DNA from 2 places in the Peribacillus sp. NPDC097675 genome. Region 2 is predicted to be linked to the other one. Evidence: predicted binding sites of a transcription regulator. Region 2 holds the regulator's gene; the other holds the start of a gene.
The links. The regulator Rex, encoded in region 2, represses fermentation and respiration genes when NADH is low (regulators of the CRP and FNR family bind a similar motif). The targets are predictions, from matches to a motif close to TTGTGAAATATTTCACAA.
Positions count from the first base shown of each region.

Region 1: ACQKL5_RS03180 (cytochrome c oxidase subunit 2A) is a predicted target of Rex. The motif match lies at 1,919-1,936, and genes of this name have one in related genera.

Region 1 is NZ_JBNNSK010000001.1:629,997-633,410, forward strand. It holds gene ACQKL5_RS03170 (b(o/a)3-type cytochrome-c oxidase subunit 1) at 1-1,251, opposite strand, end outside; gene ACQKL5_RS03175 (cytochrome c oxidase subunit II) at 1,248-1,727, opposite strand; gene ACQKL5_RS03180 (cytochrome c oxidase subunit 2A) at 1,744-1,899, opposite strand; purine riboswitch at 2,268-2,369, shown strand; gene ACQKL5_RS03185 (xanthine phosphoribosyltransferase) at 2,529-3,128, shown strand; gene ACQKL5_RS03190 (nucleobase:cation symporter-2 family protein) at 3,121-3,414, shown strand, end outside.
Region 2 is NZ_JBNNSK010000017.1:58,626-62,039, reverse strand. It holds gene ACQKL5_RS19835 (ABC-F family ATP-binding cassette domain-containing protein) at 1-401, opposite strand, end outside; gene moaC (cyclic pyranopterin monophosphate synthase MoaC) at 536-1,033, shown strand; gene ACQKL5_RS19825 (redox-sensing transcriptional repressor Rex) at 1,069-1,728, shown strand; gene ACQKL5_RS19820 (YdiK family protein) at 1,757-1,969, opposite strand; gene ACQKL5_RS19815 (CPBP family intramembrane glutamic endopeptidase) at 1,966-2,688, opposite strand; gene groES (co-chaperone GroES) at 3,017-3,301, shown strand; gene groL (chaperonin GroEL) at 3,363-3,414, shown strand, end outside.

The DNA of each region.
Region 1 (3,414 bases), on a different contig from region 2:
CATCCCTTGAATGATTGCTAATTTATTCAATTTTGTTGTCAATGTTCGCCCAGTCAAATGTGGAATGAGCCAATAAGAAATACCAAAGAAAGTCAAGATCACTGAAGTGGCTAATGTTAAATGAAAATGTCCAGTAACCCAGATAGTATTATGAACAACTTGGTTCAGCTGGTTAGAAGCATTGACAAGACCCCCTGCACCCGCTGGAATGAAAGCCACCATCCCGATGAAAGGAACGGTAAAACGAGCATCTCCCCAAGGGAGTTTCTTGAACCAACCGAATAAACCAGTAGCACCTTGTGAACGTCCATATTTCTCAAACGTCCCGAATAACGAAAAAGCAGTCATTAAAGAAGGGATAACGACTAAGAAGGTTAATATGACCTGTAAGTACTTCCAAACTGGATCGATGCCAGGCTCAAGTAACTGATGATGAAGTCCGACAGGAATCGAGAATAGTAGAAATAGGATAAATGACATCCTGGCCAATGAATCTGAAAATATTTTACCGCCAATGATTTTAGGAATCACCACATACCAGCACATATAGGCTGGTAGCAACCAGAAATAGACGAGCGGGTGGCCGAAGTACCAAAACAAGGTTCTGCTTGCCAAAATATTAATTGAATCAACCCATCCTAAAGCCCAAGGAAGAAGTTGGAATAACACGGTGACAGCAACCCCTATTGTGGCAACAATCCATAACAAAGTATTGACTACAGCCATAAAGCTTAATAATGGGCTTGCCTGGCCACGATTTATTTTCCTCCATTTATGGTAGGTTGATAATAGGGCTCCCCCGCTTATCCAGCTCCCAACAATTACAAGTGTCAATCCACCATAGAAAATGGGATGGGCTTGAAGAGGAGCATAAAAAGTATATAGGACGGACGCTTCGTTTAATAAGACCATTAATGCGGCCATTGCAGTACCGACGGTCATTGTCCAAAATCCTATCCAGCCTGATATTCTTGCCCGTTTGGTTAAGGGTCCGATCGTTTTACTGACTACTGAAAGATGAAATCCTATGATGAAGAAAGTTGTAAGAATTAGAGCGAGTAAAACGCCATGAACCGTAAGTAATTGATAATAAGTTATACCAGCAGGCAATTCGACTCTGCCTGAACGCACGAGTGTTTGAAGTAGTCCAGCGAAGCCTCCTAATGCCAAGGCAATGATGGCTACATAGAAATGAGCCATGGCGAGCTTTGCATCGAGTGGGTGAATTCTTTCTTCAATAGCTTTTGTCATTTTGAAACCACCTCAATTTGGGAGCTCATCATATGGTGACCAACTCCGCAATATTCATTGCATATAATTAGGTTTTCTCCTACTTTATTAAAAGTAGCAGTGTATTCACTGACATAACCAGGTTCAAGCATCATATTGACATTTGTTCCGGCTACCTCGAAACCATGGATAACATCCTTGGTCGTTGCAATGATTTTGACTGTTGAACCTTTGGGTATCTCTACCTTTGCTGGGCTGTACGAAAAGGCTGACGCTACAAATACTAACTCATAATCCCACTCTTTTCCCTCGACTTTATGTAAGCCTGGGTCATCAAAGGGGGCTGTTGTATCCACTTTTTCTGGATCGACTGTTACTAAACAGCTTGGTGGCTGATTTCCTAAATAGAAGGCACTCACCCCTAGGACGGTTAAGAAAATGAGTAAGGCGACCGTTCCTAAAATCAGCCAAATTTTTTCAAACTTATGCATGTGCATGATTTCTCCTCCTCATTTACCCTAAACGATCTGTAAATAAAAAATAAATGCTGACCCATACGATTACTAGAAAAATTCCAAGTAGTAAAACAGAAGCGAGTGTACCTTTTAAATTGGTCTCTTGTTTTTTTATTTTTGTTGTACGTTTACTCTTAAGTGCTGGCTCTGCCACAATTACCACTCCTTTCTAATTGTGAAAATGTTTACTAAATAAGTTCATCATACAAAAGACATAGTGAAAAAGTATCCCTTATCTCTCATTTCACAAATTGTTCAAACATCGCCTTAACATGTTGTAAATAGTGTAAAATTGCCAGACTAATGAAAAGAGGATGTTCAAGGAAGATAATTTGTGAAAGTATTGTGAAGTCTATAGAGCGGGCATTAATTTTCTAAAGAAGGAAAATGGAACGAATTAGACGATTGACTTTTTTGAATTTTCTAAAAATACGAATGTTAAATGGCTATTTCATTGTAAAGTTCGTTTTTTATTAAAATATACTTTTCAAATAGAGCTAGCGTTGTTATAATTCTTATATTATAAAAAAATAAAGTTTCACTCGTATAATCGCAGGGATATGGCCTGCAAGTTTCTACCGGATTGCCGTAAATAATCTGACTATGAGTGAGTAATAAATCTTGCTGCAGAATGGAAGGGATTAGTATATTCCTTTTTTTTCACGGATGCCCAAGAAATATTGCCTCACTCTTAAGTGTTGCAATGTTTCTTGGTTTTTTTTATTTACCAAGAAACATTGATAGGCTTAGGTAAACTAAACATCTAGATTGGGAGGAACGATCATGCAACTATTAAAAGACAAGATCTTGTCCGAGGGACAAGCATTATCTAAAGACATTTTAAAAGTAGATTCATTTTTGAACCATCAAATGGATCCTATGCTAATGAAAGAGATTGGAAAAGAATTTGTAAAAAGATTTGCCCATAAAGAAATAACAAAAGTGCTAACTATCGAATCATCCGGGATTGGGCCAGGATTGATGGCAGCTTTGGAGTTGAACGTTCCATTAATATTTGCCCGGAAACGTAAATCGCTGACATTGACCGAAGATCTGATAACCGCTTCCGTTCATTCGTTTACTAAAAAGGAAACGAATACGATTACGGTATCTAATAAATATATTAAAGCGGGGGATAAGGTATTGATAATAGATGATTTTCTCGCAGTAGGACAGGCAGCTCGTGGCTTAGCGGATATATGTAAGCAAGTAGGAGCTGAAGTGGTCGGTATGGGAATTGTCATCGAGAAAGCATTCCAAAGCGGTGGAAAGGACCTTAGGGATCAAGGATTCCAAGTCGAATCCTTAGCGAGGATCAAGGAGTTGAATGTAGGCGAAATAGCTTTTGTTGAGGAGAAGGAAGGAGCTATCGTTCATGGCTAATAATCAATCCCCATTGAAAGTTGCATCTTTAGGATTACAACACGTTCTTGCAATGTATGCTGGTGCCATTGTTATCCCCCTTATTGTAGGTGGTGCGATGGGATTGAACTCGACACAACTGACCTACTTGGTTTCAATCGATATTCTTATGTGTGGTATCGCCACTTTATTACAAGTTTTGCGAATGAAGCATTTTGGGATTGGTCTTCCCGTCGTGCTTGGATGTACGTTCACGGCAGTAAGCCCGATGATAGCAATTGGTACGCAATATGGAATGAATAGCATT
Region 2 (3,414 bases):
AAGGTGACCTGGAGGGCGTCATATTCACTCATCACTTTTTGGTAACGCAGGTCATTTTCAAATGTTGCCGGTTCGGCCATGACGGACTCGAGCCGTCGCAGCTCTTTTTCTTGCCCAATCAGTTTCTCGTACACGGTCAGCATTTCATTCCAGATGGAAAGTTCCGATTCCAATCCAGTATCCTGGGCCATATAACCGATGGTAACATCTTTTGGTTTGATGATCTCGCCGCCATCGTGTGAAAGTTGACCGGCTATAATTTTTAGCAAGGTCGACTTTCCGGCTCCGTTTCGGCCGACTAAGGCAATTCGATCTTTATTTTGAACTTCAAGCTTCATATTTGATAAAATTAGCTCAGCACCATAATATTTCGATAGTTGATTGATTTGTAATAGAATCATGGATTTCACCTCAATTGATTATTGTTAGTGTAACGTATTATAGTATTTAACGGCAACAGCTTTGGTTTTAAAGGTGAAAAACAAGCTGTTACATAATGTAGGATAATAGTGTATGATTTAGGAGGGGTAATTTTATGAGCGATTTAACGCATTTTAATGAGCAAGGCAGAGCCAAAATGGTTGATGTGAGCACGAAGCCAGAGACAATCCGGACGGCAACAGCTCAATCCAGCATCTTATTGAACGAAGAAATATATGGTAAAATAACGAATCGAGAAATGAAAAAAGGGGACGTATTGGCGGTTGCCCAGGTTGCAGGCATCATGGCCAGTAAGAATACATCCAACATCATACCGATGTGTCACCCCATTTCCCTGCAAGGTGTCAATATCGCCTTTGATTGGGAAAAAGAAGATCAAGGTTATCGGCTTAAAATTGAAACACAGGTTAAGACGAAGGGTAGTACAGGTGTCGAAATGGAAGCGTTAACAGCAGCATCTGCAACCGCTTTAACGGTTTATGACATGTGTAAGGCACTGGATAAAGGAATGGTCATAGGACCTACATATTTAGTGGAGAAGACAGGTGGCGTGTCTAGTAGTGATTACAAGAGGCAGCTAAACCAAATGTAAAAGTTTTAAAGCATGTATAAAGGCGGGGAAGAACAATGAACCATGACCCAAAGATACCGCAGGCGACGGCTAAAAGGTTGCCCTTGTATTATCGATTTTTAAAAAACTTACATTCTTCAGGTAAACAAAGAGTCTCCTCAGCAGAGCTAAGTGAAGCTGTAAAAGTAGATTCAGCAACAATCCGCCGTGATTTTTCCTACTTTGGGGCGCTCGGAAAGAAAGGCTATGGCTATAATGTCAATTATCTATTGTCTTTCTTTAGAAAAACGTTAGATCAGGACGAGCTGACAAAGGTTGCCCTGATTGGGGTGGGGAATTTAGGAACTGCATTTTTAAATTATAATTTCATGAAAAACAATAATACAAAAATAGAAATGGCATTTGAAGTCTCTGAAGATAAAGTCGGAAAGACAATTGCCGATGTGCCGATTCACCATATGAACCAAATAGATACGCTTTTGCAGGAAAATAATATTACTGTAGCCATTTTGACAGTGCCTGTCCAAGAGGCGCAAACGATTACCGATCGTTTAGTTAAAGCCGATATTAAAGGGATACTGAACTTCACTCCTGCCCGTCTGACTGTACCCCCATCGATAAGGGTCCACCATATTGATCTGGCTGTAGAACTTCAATCCCTGATATACTTTTTAAAGCACTATCCAGTAGCGGAAGAAGTTGTCCTAGAAGAATAAAAACACGCTGCGAAAACGCAGCGTGTTTTTACTTTTTGTTTTTCTTTTGTATGGACTTAATCTTAAAGTGGATTAATATCATGCGTAACCCCGATCCTAAGTCAAGAGTAGCAATCAACACAAGGATATAGGCAAAAAATCCCCATCCAGATGAATTGACCGTCTGGATGGCAATCGTTATAAAAAGGATGCCTAAGCCAGCGTATACGATACCGATGAATAAAGGTGACTGACGTTTCATAATAAACCTCCGATAATGGCTTGTGCAGTATCTGACAATTTCTCGATGTCTTCTCTATATGCCACCTGAAGGATGATAACAAGAGTGTTCATAGCAACATGTGCAGCTATGGACACAAGAATACGACCCGTTTTTGCATATAAAAAGGCAAAGGTGAAGCCCATCGCTGCATATAAAAGAAGATGTTCGAGTTCACCGTGCGCCAAGCCGAAAATAACCGAGCTAATTAAAGCCGAAATAAAGAAATTAAAGCGTTTATAAAGAGAACCGAAAATAATTTTCCTGAAAATGATTTCTTCCAGAATAGGACCGATAATAGACGTTACGAAAATGACCATCGGCACTCTAGAAATGAGTGAAACGAGATTTTGTGTATTCTCGGATTCACCATCCACCCCAAGCATTAATTCGATGTTTGCAGCTATATTTTGAGCGAAAAAGGCCAGGAAAACACCTGCGATTGCCCAGAGGATGGACGTGGGAATCGAAGCCTGTTTAAGCTCTATATTCTCCTTCATATCTTTTCTCAATAAAAATAGAATCACCAGTAGGGCAACAAGAAAACTGAACACGATCCAGTAAGCGGACGCTTTAACGTTGAGTTCATCGTTCGGTATCCCCATTGATGATCCGATCACCTTGAAAATCGGCATGCCGACTATACCGGATAATTGCATGGCAATGTAAGTAATGATGACGAACCAATATTCTTTTTTCAAAAATGAAAACTCCTTTTATTAAGTCCGCCATTTATTTTAGAGTCCTGACATGGGGACATTCTATAAACGTATACTTAAAAGGTATCAAAAAATAGACCGTAATACCACTTATAGGTATGCAAAAAGGGAGCATTTCAAAAAAACGCGGAGAGATTCATTATACTGAAGTAGTATACCCATAATTTATCAAAAATTAATAAAAAAAATTCAACAAGATACTTGCAAAAAAGGCTCAATTTAATTAGTATTATAAATGTGTTAGCACTCGTTGTTGATGAGTGCTAATAAACAAGTAATTGACTAAGAGAATATGAGGAGGTTGTTTCACTTGTTAAAACCATTAGGTGATCGCGTTATTATTGAATTAGTTCAATCCGAAGAAAAAACCGCAAGCGGTATTGTTCTTCCTGACACTGCAAAAGAAAAGCCACAAGAAGGTAAGGTCGTAGCAGTTGGTACTGGCCGTGTCCTTGAAAATGGCGAACGTATTGCTTTAGAGGTTGCCCAAGGCGATCTAATTATCTTCTCAAAATATGCTGGTACTGAAGTTAAATACGAAAATAATGAATACTTAATCTTACGTGAAAGCGATATCTTAGCTGTTATTGGCTAATTATACATCATACTTAACTGAACGAAAATTTTTCTTAAAATGATTAGGGAGGTACTTATACATGGCTAAAGAAATTAAATTTAGTGAAGAGGCTCGCCGTTCAATGCTTCGTG